2 linked regions of the Rhodoligotrophos defluvii genome follow. The protein of the gene in region 1 interacts with the protein of each later gene in a pairwise test. Links are inferred from orthologs where the notes say so. Each region holds a gene or a part of one and is shown in the gene's direction. Other genes may lie near its edges.

Region 1 (6,956 bases):
CAGGCCTTGGTGGCGGATGACAAGGGCATTCTCGCAGCCGACGAGAGCAGCGGCACGATCAAGAAGCGCTTCGACACGATCGGCCTGGCTTCGACGGAGGAGACACGCCGCGATTATCGCGAGATGCTGTTCCGCTCCACCGAAGCGATGAAGAACTACATCTCCGGCGTGATCCTCTATGACGAAACCATCCGCCAGAGCGCGAAGGATGGTACGCCGTTCGTCGAGATCCTCAATGCTGCCGGCTGCATTCCGGGCATCAAGGTCGATCTGGGCGCCAAGCCGCTGGCGTTTCATCCCGGAGAGACCGTCACCGAGGGCCTCGATGGCCTACGCGGCCGCTGCGAGGAATATCACCGGCTTGGTGCGCGTTTCACCAAGTGGCGGGCGGTGATCTCGATCGGCAAGGACATGCCGAGCCGCACCTGCATCCTGGCCAACATGCATGCCCTTGCCCGCTATGCCGCCATTGCGCAGGAAGCCAAGCTCGTCCCGATCGTCGAGCCCGAGGTGCTGATGGATGGCGACCACACCATCGGCCGCTGCGCCGAGGTGACCGAGGCGGTACTGCGCACCCTCTACACCGAGCTTGCCCTGCACGGCGTTGTGCTCGAGCGGTCGCTGCTCAAGCCGAACATGGTGATCTCCGGCATGGACTGCCCACAACAGGCCAGTGTGGAAGAGGTCGCGGCGCGCACTGTGCAAATCCTGCGGCGCACCGTGCCGGCGGCGGTGCCAGGCATCGTTTTCCTGTCCGGCGGCCAGTCCGACGAGCTGGCGACGGCCCATCTCTCGGCCATGAACGCGAGCTATGACCTGCCCTGGAAGCTGTCCTTCTCCTACGGGCGTGCCCTGCAGGCGGCCGCGCTCAAGGCGTGGAATGGCAAGACAGAGAACGTCGCGGCAGGTCAGCGGGCCTTCTCGCATCGGGCACGGATGAACAGCTTGGCCGCGGCAGGCCAGTGGACGTCTGATCTCGAAAGGGCCGCTTGAGCAGCGCCGGACCGCAGCGGATGGCTCGCGCCAAGCCGGCCCGCAGATCAGTCGAGACCAAGAAGAGCGGTCGCAAGGCCGGATCGGCAGCCGAACGGTCGCGGCCGCGCCTGTTCCTGGTCAGCCCGGAAGACATGGCGCCAACGCGACTGCACGAAATTCTGTCGGCCGCGCTGCAAGCGGGCGATGCGGCCGCGCTCCTGATTGCGGGTGATGACCGGCACCAGCTGCGACCCAGGGCGGAAGCGGTGCTGCCACTGGGGCAAGCTCATAATCTTGCCGTTCTTTTGAACGATTGTCCTGAACTCGCAGCAGAGCTCGGGGCAGACGGGGTGCAGATCGCAGCAGACCTAGCCCGCTATCGTCATGCGCGCGGCATTCTCGGGAATGACCGCATCGTCGGCGCATTTTGCGGACGCTCCCGGCATGCGGCCATGGAGCTGGGCGAGGCTGGGGCCGAGTACGTGGCCTTCGATGAGGCCGCACCTTGGGTCGAAAACGGAACCGAGCCCTTTTCGCTGCTCGGCTGGTGGGCGCAGGTCTTCGAGGTGCCGTGCGTCGCATTCGCGCCCGCGAGCGAGGCAGATCTGCGCCGCCATGTCTCCCTCGGTGTGGAGTTCATCCGGCCTGCTGACGACATGTGGCGGTCGCCCAACGCCGCCCGCGACACGATCGGCCGCTTCAACGCGGTAATCGATGAGGTCTTGCGCCATGAAGCATAGCAGCTTGTCTTTCTGCGCGGCGGCGTGGCTGAGCTTGGCGTTCATGCTGGCGCCGGTCCTGGGTTCCACGACCGCTGCCTGGGCCGACATGAACGTTGCCGTGACCGCTGCCGAGGCGGGCGATTACGCCAAGGCGTTCCGCGAAGCCTCGCCCCTCGCCGAGGCCGGCGACCCCGCGGCGCAGGCCTTCATGGCCACCCTCTATGAGAATGGCTTGGGGGTGACCAGAGACCAGGACATGGCCATTCGCTGGTACGAGCAGGCGGCAGGCCGCGGCCACGCCGGCGCCATGGTGGCCCTCGCGCTCATGCTGGTCGACGGCCGTGCCGGCAAGAAAGACCTGCAGAAGGCGCAGCAGTTGCTCACCGATGCCGCCAATGCCGGCTACGCGCCGGCCCAGCACAATCTGGCGCTGCTCTATGCCGGCGCCGCAGGTTTCGAGCAGGATTGGCAGAAGTCGGCCGAATGGTTCCGCAAGGCGGCAGAACAGGGCCTGCCCGACGCGCAATACAATCTCGGCGTGCTCTATGCCGAGGGCCGGGGCGTGCCGAAGGACATGGTGCAGGCGGGTTCGTGGATGGCCAAGGCGGCATCCCAAGGCCTGGCCGACGCGGCCCTGGACTATGGCATCATGGTGTTCCGGGGCGAAGGCGTGCAGAAGGACGAGAAGATCGGCGCGCAATGGCTGCTGGTCGCCGCGCGCGCTGGCAACGTGGTCGCCCAGAACCGCATGGCCCATCTCTATATGGCTGGCCGCGGCGTCGAGCAGGATTCTGTTGAGGCGGCGAAGTGGAACATGCTGGCTCGCGAGGGCGGCCGAGTGGATCAAGAGCTGGATGACATGATATCGAAGCTCTCGGGCGACCAGCGGGCCGAGGCCGAGCTCCGTGTGCGCAGCTTCAAGGCCCGCCAGCTCGCCCGCGAACTCCCTCCCGTGATGCCCGCCTCCGGGCCGGGCGGGTGACTGTTGCGGGCGGCCGCGGCGCGGTTGACGCTATGCCGCCTGCAAGCCTAATCTTTACGAATCGTCGGTAGCAGGCCACCGGCGGAATAATCGAGAGGTAGCAACGGAACACGATGGCGGAGTCCACCAAGCTGGACATGGCATTGGCGCGCTTCGAAGATGCTGTCGATCGGCTCGAGGGGATCTTGCGATCGCAACGTCAGGTCAGGGAGGCGGACGCACTCGGCGAGCAGCAGGACGGCTCGGCGCAGATGAGCGAGGAACTGGCGGCCTTGAGGGCCGAGAACGAAGAGCTCCGGCTGCGCAACGAGCTGCTCGAGGAGGCTAACGGCCAGGCGCTGAGCAAGGTCGATCATGCCGTGAGTCGTATTCGCTCCGTACTCGGTGAGGACTGAGTAGCCGATTTCACCTTTTCTCGGAGACCCTGACAAATGGCGCAGGTTGTCGTTCGGGTGAACGATCGCCCCTATACCATGGAATGCGGCCCCGGCCAGGAACAGCATCTGCTCGAGCTGGCACAGCTGCTCGACAGCGAAGTGAGCAGGCTCAAGCGTCAGGTCGGCCAGGTTGGCGATATTCGCCTGCTGCTGATGGCGGGCCTCACCATTGCCGACAAGCTGGCGGACGCCCTGCGCCATATCGAGGCTCTCGAGGACGAGATCGGGGGGTTACGGGATGCGCGCATGGCGGCAATCGAGCGCAATCGGCAGCAGGATGATCGCGTGGCCGAGCGCTTGAACAGCGCCGCAGCCCGGCTCGAGGATCTGTCGCGCGAACTGGGCGGACCGGCAGAGTGATTTTCCTGCGCTATGCGGCTAGATTTTGCCGGCATGCGCGACTAGATTAGACCTACGGGCTGCCCGGCGCGTCAGGAGATCAAAGTTCCCAGGGGCCTATAAACGATCTCAACGGGAGCTGTCCCTGATTGAGGCCGTGGCCTCTTTCACATGGCGCCCACCTACGCTAGTAGGGACCCGGGATCGTATCCTCCAACGGCCAGGGCGGCTCGGCAATTCCCGCAGGTAGCGGCCATTCTGGCATGGCCGCGCATGCAAAACGTCCCGGGCGCCGCGTGCTCGGCCCGCAAAGACCGTGTGATGCTGATGGACACACCGGCCTCGCTGGCCGACCTCAAAAAAGCGGCGCGCCGCCAGGCCGCCTCCACGAGAGCTCAGATTCATGCCGTGGCCGCAGCCACCGCGCGCGAAGCGCTCGCGCGCGCCGGCGGCAAGGTGCTGGGCGCGGGCCATGGCCGCATTGTCGCGGGCTTCCACGCCTATCGCAGCGAAATCGACGTCGTGCCGCTGATTGCCGCCCTCGCCGCCGCCGGCTGGGCGACGGCGCTGCCCGTCATCATCGCCACCGATGCACCGCTGGTGTTCCGGCGCTGGGCGCCGGGCGACGAGACCATTCCCGGGCATTTCGGCATCCATGTGCCTCACGATCGCGCGGCACTGGTCGAGCCTGACGTGGTGCTCGTCCCGATGCTGGCCTTCGACCGCCAGGGCTACCGGCTTGGCTATGGCGGCGGCTTCTATGACCGTACGTTGCAACGGCTGCGCGCCCTCAAGCCGGTGATCGCGGTTGGCGTGGCTTTCGCCGGCCAGGAGGTGGAAGCGGTGCCGCGGGGACCGTTCGACCAGCCGCTCGACTGGATCCTGACCGAAGCCGGCCCGGTCTATCCTATCCATCAGCAGGACGTGAGCGGGGTCTGATGCGGCTGATCTTCATAGGCGACGTGGTAGGCAGATCCGGCCGCAAGGTACTGTACGAACGCCTTCCCCAGCTGCGCGAAGAGCTCGCCGCCGATTTCGTCGTGGTGAATGGCGAGAATGCGGCCGGCGGCTTCGGCATCACCGAGGAGATCTTCCGTGACATCCGCGATGCCGGCGCCGATGTGGTCACGCTCGGCAACCATGCCTTCGACCAGCGCGAGGCGCTGGTGTTCATCGAGCGCGAGCCGACCCTGCTGCGGCCCATCAACTATCCCGCGGCCACGCCCGGCCGTGGTGTCGGCCTGTATCCGACCACCACCGGGCGTTCGGTGCTCGTGATGAATGTCATGGGCCGGCTATTCATGGACCCGCTCGATGACCCCTTCGCCGCCATCGACCGCGAGTTGGAGAACTGTCCGCTGAAACAGGTCTGCGATGCGGCGGTGATCGATATCCACGCGGAGGCGACGTCCGAGAAGATGGGCGTCGGCCATTTTGCCGATGGCCGGGCGAGTCTGGTGGTGGGAACTCATACCCATGTCCCCACGGCCGATCACCAGATCCTGCCGCGTGGCACCGCCTATATCACGGATGCAGGCATGACCGGCGATTACAACTCCATCATCGGTATGGACATTGAAGAGCCGCTCACCCGCTTCACTCGCAAGCTGGCCACCGGCCGTTTCGAGCCCGCAGGCGGCGAGGCCACCCTATGCGGGGTGGGCGTGGATGTGGATGACGAGACCGGCCTCGCCCGCGCCATCGCGCCCATACGGGTGGGCGGCCGCCTAGAGCAGATCTTGCCCGCTTTTTGGCTGTCCTGAACTGGATTTCCCCCGGATCCGCGCCTATAAAGCGGCTAAACAGGTTTCCCCGACAGAGATAGACGATGGCCGGCCATTCACAATTCAAGAACATCATGTACCGCAAAGGCGCGCAGGATGCGAAGCGCGCCAAGATCTTCTCGAAGCATTCCCGGGAAATAACCGTCGCCGCCAAGGCCGGCGGCCCTGATCCTGCCAGCAATGCCCGGCTCAGGCTCGCCATCCAGAACGCGCGCGCCGAGAACATGCCGAAGGACAATATCGAGCGCGCTATCAAGAAGGCCAGCGGCGGCGACGCCGAAAGCTATGAGGAAATCCGTTATGAGGGCTACGGACCTGGCGGCGTGGCGGTGATCGTGGAGGCGCTCACCGACAACCGCAACCGCACCGCCGGCACGGTACGCTCCTACTTCACCAAATTCGGCGGCAATCTCGGCGAGACCGGGTCCGTGTCCTTCATGTTCAACCGGATCGGCCAGATCAGATACAAGCCGGACGCCGGTGACGCCGAGACCGTGCTGGAAGCGGCGATCGAGGCCGGCGCGGAGGACGTGCAGTCGGACGAGAGCGGCCACTTGGTCACCTGCACCTTCGAGGACCTCAACGAGGTTTCCGCCAAGCTTCAGGAGCGGCTCGGCGAGGCCGACACGGTGCGCGCCCTATGGGTGCCCCAGACCACGGCGCCGGTGGACGAGGAGCGCGCCCAGAGCGTCTTGAAGCTGATCGCGGCCCTCGAAGATGACGACGACGTGCAGAACGTCTACTCGAACTTCGAAGTCAGCGACGAGGTGATGGCCAAGCTGACCGCCGCGTAGCCCGTCTCGCTTGAAAGTTCGCCGATATCCGTCACCACCGGGCTTGACCCCCGCCCGGCCTGACGGGGCCCTGTATTCAGGGCACCACGATAGGCGCTTCCCCCCGCACGAAGTGAAGCTCGCCAGAGATTTTCAGGCCGCCGCTTCCGAGCCCGGCACCATGCCCAGCGCCTGCAGGTAGAGATCGAGGATCGCCTCCTCCTCTTCCCGCTCGGCCCGATCCTTCTTCCGCAGCGCAATCACTTTGCGCAGGATCTTCGTGTCGAAGCCATGGGCCTTGGCTTCCGCATAGACCTCCTTGATGTCGGCGGCCATCGCCGCCTTCTCCTCTTCCAACCGCTCGATTCGCTCCACGATGCTCCGCAGCTGGCCCTGCGCAAAAGATGTGGTCTGGTCCATACTCGCTCTGCCTCAAACTCAATGCTTATGCGTCGCCTGGAAGGCAGCCGCCTGTTCGGGAGTCGCTTCGGACTGATACCGCGCCTTCCACTCCTCGTAAGGCATACCGTAAATCTCGCGGCGAGAGTCGTCCTTCGTGACAACAATCCCCTGACTTTCCGCAGCCTCTTGATACCAGTTGGCCAGGCAATTCCGGCAAAATCCCGCAAGGTTCATGAGATCGATGTTCTGCACGTCGGTCCGCTTGCGCAAATGCTGGACCAGCCGCCGGAAAGCGGCCGCCTCCAGCCGCATCTTCGTGTCTTCGTCGATCATGGTCTAATCCGTCCGGTTAGGGTTTTGTCCTTCAGCAGAGTGGGCAGCAGGCGCGCCAGGCGTTCCGCCCATTCCTCGGCACCCGCTTCATCGGCAATGAGGTCCTGGCGGACCTCGATCAGCGCGTGCGAAAGGCCGCGGCGGGTGCAATGAATGTCCATTGTGTCACCATCGAGCCCACCGCGATAGGGTTCGTTCTCGCCGACAAC
Region 2 (7,125 bases), 630 kb from region 1 along the record:
CGCGTCTCCACCTGGATCGGCAGGGCCATTTCCCTGACCGGCCGTTCCAGGTTGCGCGCCACGTCGACCGCCAGCGCCTTGAGCGGCGAGATATAGAGCGTGTGGGGGCCAAACCGGGCCTTGCGCGTGCTTGCATCCTCGCCGGCGAGTTCCACCAGGCTCGGCAGGAAGCCGGCGAGTGTCTTGCCGCCGCCGGTGGGCGCGATCAGCAGGGCCGACCGGCCGGTAAGCCCGTGTGCGAGCAGCTCCAGCTGATGCGGCCGCGGCGACCAGCCCTGGTCGGTGAACCAGCGGGCAAAGCGCGGGGGCAGAGCCTCCCGCCCTGATTGGATGAGCGCGTCGCCGGAGGTGCCCGCCGGAGCGCTCACAGGACGCGAAGGCCCATGGAGAGGCGGCCGGCTGCCTTACCGCTTGGCAGGGCGTAGGTCGAGCTGCGTGACGCCCACCGCTGCATTGAGGCCTCCGGTCTGGGTCTGCATGCCGATAGGGTCGAGATGCACCGCTCCCTCGCCCTCGCGCACGAGGATATTGGCGCCCGAGCCGACGCCGATGGTCGCCTCCACCGTGAAGCCGCGATAGGTTCCAGCGAGCGCCCGGCGTGGGATGCGGCTGGTCGGTGCCAGCACCCGCCAGCTGATGGAGGTGTTGCCGATCACCCCGACCTCGACCCCGTATTTGCGGAAATGGCCGGCATACACCTGGGCGCGGCCCCGCCGCGGGTGGTAAACGCAGCGCACCGGCCGATTCGACCCGAAATGCAGCGCCACATCCGGCCCCGGAACGTCACAAGTCAGCGTGCCGACCACGCGTAATGCGGCGGCTGCGCCGACCGGTTCACCGGCGCCGGCGAGCCAGGCCGCCAAGCCAAGCACGATACCGGCGGCAACCGCTCGCATCCGCGGTATCATTGCCGCAGAGCCCTCACTCTGCCGCTTCCTTCCAAATGGGCGCTGCCGCGCGCACCTCGGGGTCGACGTGAGACTCGAAACGCTGGAAGTTCTTGTTGAACATCTTCACCAGCGCTTTGGCCTGTACGTCATAGGCCTGCTTGTCGGCCCAGGTCTCCCGCGGCGAAAGCAGCTTGCTGTCGATCCCGGGAACGGCGGTCGGCACCAGGAAGCCGAAATTCGGGTCGGTGCTGAACTCGGCCTTGTCGAGCGATCCGTCCAGCGCCGCATTGAGCAGCGCGCGCGTCGCAGCGATCGGCATGCGCTGTCCCACCCCGTACTTGCCGCCGGTCCAGCCCGTGTTCACCAGCCAGCACGAGACATTGTGCGTGGCGATCAGGTCGCGCAGCAACCGTCCGTACTCACCGGGGTGGCGCGGCATGAACGGGGCGCCGAAACAGGCCGAGAAGGTGGCTTCCGGCTCGGTCACGCCCTTTTCGGTACCCGCGACCTTCGCCGTATAGCCGGAGATGAAATGGTACATCGCCTGGCTCGGCGACAGACGCGCGATCGGCGGCAGCACCCCGAACGCGTCCGCCGTGAGCATGATGATGTTGCGCGGCTGCGGCGCCAGTCCCGTGTCGCTGGCGTTGGGGATGCTGTGCAGCGGATAGGCCGAACGGGTGTTCTCGGTCAGCGAGCCGTCATCAAGGTCGAGCTCGCGGGTGACGGGATCCATCACCACGTTCTCGAGCACCGTGCCCCATTGCCGGGTGGTGGCATAGATCTCCGGCTCGGCCTCGGGCGAGAGGCGGATGACCTTGGCATAGCAGCCGCCCTCAAAATTGAAGATGCCGTTCTCCGACCAGCCGTGCTCGTCATCGCCGATCAGCGTGCGGCTGCTATCGGCCGAAAGCGTCGTCTTGCCGGTGCCCGATAGGCCGAAGAAGATCGCCGTGTCCCCGTCTGCGCCCACATTGGCCGAGCAATGCATCGGCATTACGCCGCGCGGCGGCAGCAGGTAGTTGAGGGCGGTGAACACCGATTTCTTGATCTCGCCCGCATAGGACGTGCCGCCGATCAGCACGAGGCCGCGCTTGAAGTCGATGGCGATCACCGTTTCCGAACGCACCCCGTGCCGCTCCGGATCGGCGCGGAAGCCCGGCAGGTCGATGATGGTGAGCTGTGGCTGGAAGGTCGTGAGGTCCTTGGCCGGCGGCACGATCAGCAGATGCTGGATGAACAGCGCATGCCAGGCATATTCGCAGAAGATCCGGGTCGACAGGCGGTGCACCGGGTCGGCGCCGCCATAGAGGTCCTGGACGAAGAGCTCCTTCCCTTCCGCATAGACGAGGAAGTCCTTGTAGAGCTGGTTGAAATGCTCCGGCGAAAGGGGCCTGTTGTTATCCCACCAGATCTCGTCCCGGGTGGTTTCGTCGCAAACGATGAACTTGTCCTTGGCTGAGCGGCCGGTGTGCTGGCCGGTCGACACAACGAAGGCGCCGCCTTGAGCGATCGACCCTTCGCCCCGTTTGACGGCCGTCTCGTACAACTCCGCTGCGGTCTGATTCCAATGCACCTTGGCGACCGCACGGAACCCCGTCGCCTCCGCCCCCAAGGCTGTGTTGTAACGCCCGCACTGTTTCACGCCTATCTCCTGGCCTTATCCTCGCCGCATCGCGGCTTCTGCAATCTGCAGCACCTGCAAAATGAACAACTCGCAAGCTCTTCGAAATGACCGAAAACCGCGGCGACTTCCCTGCGGCAGACAGCCACAGCGTTCTTCGGTCCCACAGTGAAGCCGCAAAATTAGGCCGCGTCGCGGCAGGCTCCAGGTCAGGGCCTACAACTCTATGCAATCTCCGCCCTTTGGACAATGCCTCCGGAAGAGGACGAATTCCGGGGCGTTCACCTGTCGCTGTCGGGTTTTTCATCCAGCGGCACGCGATAGGCGGTCGCCAACCGGTTGGTCATATTGGCGAGGCCGACAATCGCATAGACTTCCGCAAGCATTTCGTCCGTCACGCCCTTCGTCCGCGCCGCCGCCGTGTGGCTCGCCTGGCAGTACGCACAGCCATTGGTGATCGACACCGCGATATAGATCAGCTCCTTCACCGCCGGGTCGAGATGGCCGCCCGCGCCCATCACGTCCTTGAGCGAAGACCATACATGGTCGAGCATGCGCGGGTCGTTCGCCAGATATTTCCAGAAATTGTTGACGTCGGGCACGTTCCGTGAGGATTTGATGTCGTCGTAGATGGCGCGGACCTCGTCGCTCGCATCCGCATACTCGATTGCCTTCATGTGAACGCCCTCTGCTTGCCTCTGGCTCGGCTTGAAGGAGTGTAGGTCCGCCGCTATAAACCGCGCCACCCTTAAATCCATGACCTGATCCAATCACAAGAGGACGACCATGGCGCTCGAGCGCACCTTCTCGATCATCAAGCCCGACGCGACAGCGCGCAACCTCACCGGCAAGATCATCGCCAAGCTGGAGGAGGCGGGCCTGCGCGTCGTTGCGCAGAAGCGCGTGAAATGGACACGAGAGCAGGCGGAAGCCTTCTACGCCGTGCACAAGGAGCGGCCGTTCTTCGACGACCTGGTGGCGTTCATGACGTCCGGCCCGATCGTCGTGCAGGTGCTGGAGGGCGAGAACGCGGTGGCCCGCAATCGCGAGGTCATGGGCGCGACCGACCCCGCCAAGGCCGACCCGGGCACCATCCGCAAGGAATTCGCCGAGAACATCGAGCGCAACTCCGTGCACGGTTCCGACAGCCCGGAGAACGCGAAGATCGAAATCGAGCTGAACTTCCGGCCCGAGGAGATCGTCGGCTAATCCGCTAACGCGTGCTGACCGTGCGCGCAAGCCGCTGGCTCGGCTGATTCGGCTTGTAGCGCTCGAACCCCAAGGCGGGCGGCATGGCCATCCATTCCGCGCCGCTTCGGCCGATGGCGTAGCCGCGCCTGTACAACGCCTGCATGTACTGCACGTCGAAGCCTGTATTGCCCGTGTGCTCGAAATCAGCGGGAATGGCAGCCATCCGAAACGCGAGGCCATGCGCCTGCGCCAGGGCATAGAGGCGGAACAGGTCGCCGATGCCGTGCGCCTTGGTGAGGGTGTTGAGCGAGCGTGCAATGGTCGGCAGCAAGCTCGGCTTCGTGGGTGAATATTCCGGGCTGAGCTTCCCGTTGTGAATGACATAGAGCTGGCGCGGCACATGCTGACCGCGAGGCGACAGGGCCTTCATGAACAAGGCCGGGAAGATGAAGGCATTCGCGCTGACCGAGCCGTCCACGTGCAGCTCGTCATAGTGCGCGCCGTTCGCGGCAACGGCGATCCTCACCGGCGGAAAGAAGCCCGGCACCGAGGCCGAGGCCAGCAATACCGACCGGAACAGGGTGAGCCGGCCGGGTTCTCCGCTCGCCGCGATCGCCCCCATGTCCCAGATCACCGGCCGCTGCGCATCGAGATTGGTGGTGGCCACGAAAAATCGCCGGCCGCGCCGGTGCTCTGTCGCGACCTCATCGAGATAGGCCGCATCGATCGTACGAGCGATCAGTCCGGCGAGCGGTGCGTCGTCGGCAAGCGATTCGCCCCCCAGCAGAACGGGCAGCAATCCGCGCCATCGCATGATGTGCTGTCCACCATATTGGGTATAGAGCGCGGTCAGCTGCGCATCGCGCGACGGGCCGAGAAAGGCCAGGGCGCCGATCAGCGCGCCGGTGCTGACGCCCGTGACGACCTCGAATCGTGGCCGACTGCCGCGCAAACTCCACCCGGCCAGCACGCCGGCACCGAACGCGCCGTTCTCGCCGCCACCCGAAATCGCGAGGAAATCGAGCCTGTGCGGCGCGCGTCCTGCGCCCCGGTAGGCGCCGGCGCGATGGGCCGCCTGCAGGGTCGCCGCTGCATCATCCGTGTCCGGCAGTACATCGCCCCAGAAGCGGATTTGCGGATAGCCGGCCGGGTTGGCGGCCCGGAGCTCGGCAGGCGGAACGGGGTGGCGCGGTTGAAACGACGTGCAGGCGACAAGGCCTGCCGACAGCAAGACGATGGCCCCAGCTCGCAGCAAGCTGGTTATCATGATGGCGATGTCCCCAAGTGAACCCGCGCCATTCTGGCTGAACGCGCCCGCTCTTAAAAGTTGTGTGTATGGAAATCACGCGCGATATGCGTGAGTTGCGCGCCGATGTGTCCTCGAGGCCGCACCGGCTGCTTGGGGCCTGCGCCTTGTTCGCGTCAAGGGCGCCGCTTGTGCGGGACCACGTCCCAGATCTGCTCGTCGTAGAGATGGAGATCGACCGTGCCGTCCTGTCCCTGCGAGATCGTGAATGTGTGATCTGTAACGTCCAAATACTTGTAGCTCACTTTCAGGACGTGGCGCCCCACCTTCACGACGAAGCCGTCAAACTCCTTCTCGATTTTGATGTCCTTGAGGGCGGCATTTCCGATCTTGAGATGCTCGACCTCGACTTTCTCCACGATCTGGAGGTCTGCTGACCACGGAACCAGCAGATGATCCGGAACGGGGGTCCGGCAGAAATGGGTGTCGGGATCCACAGGACCAAAGGAGATGACCGGCCCTTCGTCGTGATCTTTTGCTTTGGCGACGTGAACCGTGAAGACATTGGAACCGTCGTGGTGAGTGCCCCTTGCCTTTGCCATAATCCTTACTCCGCGTTGTAAAATTCGCCTCCGTCTCACCCAGCACACATGCTTGAGTGGAGCAAAATACGCCTTGAGCTTGGGAGAAATAGACTTAGAAAAACAACCTATGATTGAAGATAAATGCTTGGCATGGTTAAGATTTAGCCCGGGAAATGCCTTCAAATCGCGCGAGGCAGCCCGGCTTGTCCGCCGCGCGTGCGCCGGCGCCTTTGCCGAAGGAAGTATGGACAGCGGCGCGGGCTCAGATGCACACTCCTGTTTCAACACGCGAAAAGGGAGGGAAACCAATGCGAATGCCTCGGCTCCGAGAGTTCCTGTCGGCAACAGTGATCGTGCTCGGCCTGTCAGGGCCGGCCATTGCGGATACGCCCGCCGACACCCTGGTGCAGGCCTGGCAGTTCGACGACATCATCTCGCTCGATCCCGCCGAGATCTTCGAGCTTTCCGGGGCCGAGATCGCCGGCAACACCTATGAGCGGCTGATCGGCTACGACATCAACGACGTCTCGAAGCTGCACGGCGTGGTGGCCGAGAGCTGGACCGTGTCCGAGGACGGCAAGACTGTCACATTCAAGATCCGTCAGGGCCGCAAATTCGCATCCGGCAATCCGCTGACCGCCAACGACGTCGCTTATTCCCTGCAGCGCGCCGTGTTGTTGGACAAGTCGCCCGCCTTCATCATCAACCAGTTCGGCATCACCAAGGACAATGTGAAGGACAAGATCAAGGCCACGGGCGATTACGAGTTCACCTTCACTATGGACAAGCCCTATGCCATCAGCTTCGTCCTCTATTGCTTGACCTCCACCGTCGCTTCGGTCGTCGACAGCAAGCTGCTTATGGAGAACGAGAAGAACGGCGACTTCGGCTATGAGTGGCTGCGTACGCACTATGCCGGCTCCGGTCCGTTCAAGATCCGCGACTGGCGGGCCAACGAGGTCATCGTGCTGGAGCGGAATGAGAACTATGCCGGCGACGCCCCGCCGCTCGCCCGGGCGATCTATCGCCATATTCCGGAAACAGCCACCCAGCGCCTGCTGCTGGAAAAGGGTGATGTGGACGTGGCCCGCAATCTCGGCCCAGAAGAGATCGCAGCGGTCTCGGGCAAGGACAACATCGATATCGTGCAGGCGGCGAAGGGCACGCTTTACTATTTCAGCCTGAACCAGAAGAATGAGATGCTGGCCAAGCCGCAGGTGCGCGAGGCGATCAAATATCTCGTGGATTACGATGCGATCGCCGACACCATCATGAAGAACCTCGGCGAAAAGCATCAGGCCTTCCTGCCCAAGGGCTTCCTGGGTGCGATCAACGACACGCCCTACAAACTCGATGTCGAGAAGGCCAAGGGGTTGCTCGCCGAAGCCGGCTATCCCGACGGCTTCACCATCACCATGGACGTGCGCCAGACCCAGCCGATTGCGGGCATGGCCGAGGCGGTTCAGCAGACCCTGGCCCAAGGCGGCATCAAAATGGAGATCATCCCCGGCGACGGCAAGCAGACGCTGACGAAATACCGGGCGCGCCAGCACGACATGTATATTGGCCAGTGGGGTGCGGACTATCAGG

What was found.
Region 2: the proteins of E4P09_RS03670 (region 1) and ndk interact in binary tests that used the Escherichia coli proteins (3 or more experiments, as listed by UniProt). The link is inferred for Rhodoligotrophos defluvii from one-to-one orthologs.

The regions. Positions count from the first base shown.
Region 1 is NZ_SZZM01000001.1:767,595-774,550, forward strand. The notes cover bases 2,856-5,585. They hold E4P09_RS03670 (5-formyltetrahydrofolate cyclo-ligase), read left to right. Parts: upstream 2,856-3,776; coding sequence 3,777-4,394; downstream 4,395-5,585. Other genes in these bases: E4P09_RS03655 (hypothetical protein), read left to right, coding at 2,856-3,074; E4P09_RS03660 (cell division protein ZapA), read left to right, coding at 3,111-3,476; E4P09_RS03675 (TIGR00282 family metallophosphoesterase), read left to right, coding at 4,394-5,218; E4P09_RS03680 (YebC/PmpR family DNA-binding transcriptional regulator), read left to right, coding at 5,284-5,585. Outside these bases: E4P09_RS03640 (class I fructose-bisphosphate aldolase), read left to right, coding at 1-993; E4P09_RS03645 (thiamine phosphate synthase), read left to right, coding at 1,014-1,715; E4P09_RS03650 (tetratricopeptide repeat protein), read left to right, coding at 1,705-2,679; more of E4P09_RS03655, read left to right, coding at 2,793-2,855; more of E4P09_RS03680, read left to right, coding at 5,586-6,033; E4P09_RS03685 (DUF2312 domain-containing protein), read right to left, coding at 6,166-6,432; E4P09_RS03690 (DUF1244 domain-containing protein), read right to left, coding at 6,451-6,747; E4P09_RS03695 (N-formylglutamate amidohydrolase), read right to left, coding at 6,744-6,956. UniProt on the Escherichia coli protein: Involved in the removal of 5-formyltetrahydrofolate.
Region 2 is NZ_SZZM01000001.1:1,399,959-1,407,083, forward strand. Bases 2,113-5,011 are described here. They hold ndk (nucleoside-diphosphate kinase), read left to right. Parts: upstream 2,113-3,300; coding sequence 3,301-3,723; downstream 3,724-5,011. Other genes in these bases: E4P09_RS06640 (phosphoenolpyruvate carboxykinase), read right to left, coding at 2,113-2,535; E4P09_RS06645 (carboxymuconolactone decarboxylase family protein), read right to left, coding at 2,796-3,191; E4P09_RS06655 (patatin-like phospholipase family protein), read right to left, coding at 3,728-4,972. In the rest of the region: E4P09_RS06630 (ligase-associated DNA damage response DEXH box helicase), read right to left, coding at 1-368; E4P09_RS06635 (DUF992 domain-containing protein), read right to left, coding at 405-896; more of E4P09_RS06640, read right to left, coding at 922-2,112; E4P09_RS06660 (hypothetical protein), read right to left, coding at 5,128-5,553; E4P09_RS06665 (ABC transporter substrate-binding protein), read left to right, coding at 5,850-7,125. UniProt on the Escherichia coli protein: Major role in the synthesis of nucleoside triphosphates other than ATP. The ATP gamma phosphate is transferred to the NDP beta phosphate via a ping-pong mechanism, using a phosphorylated active-site intermediate.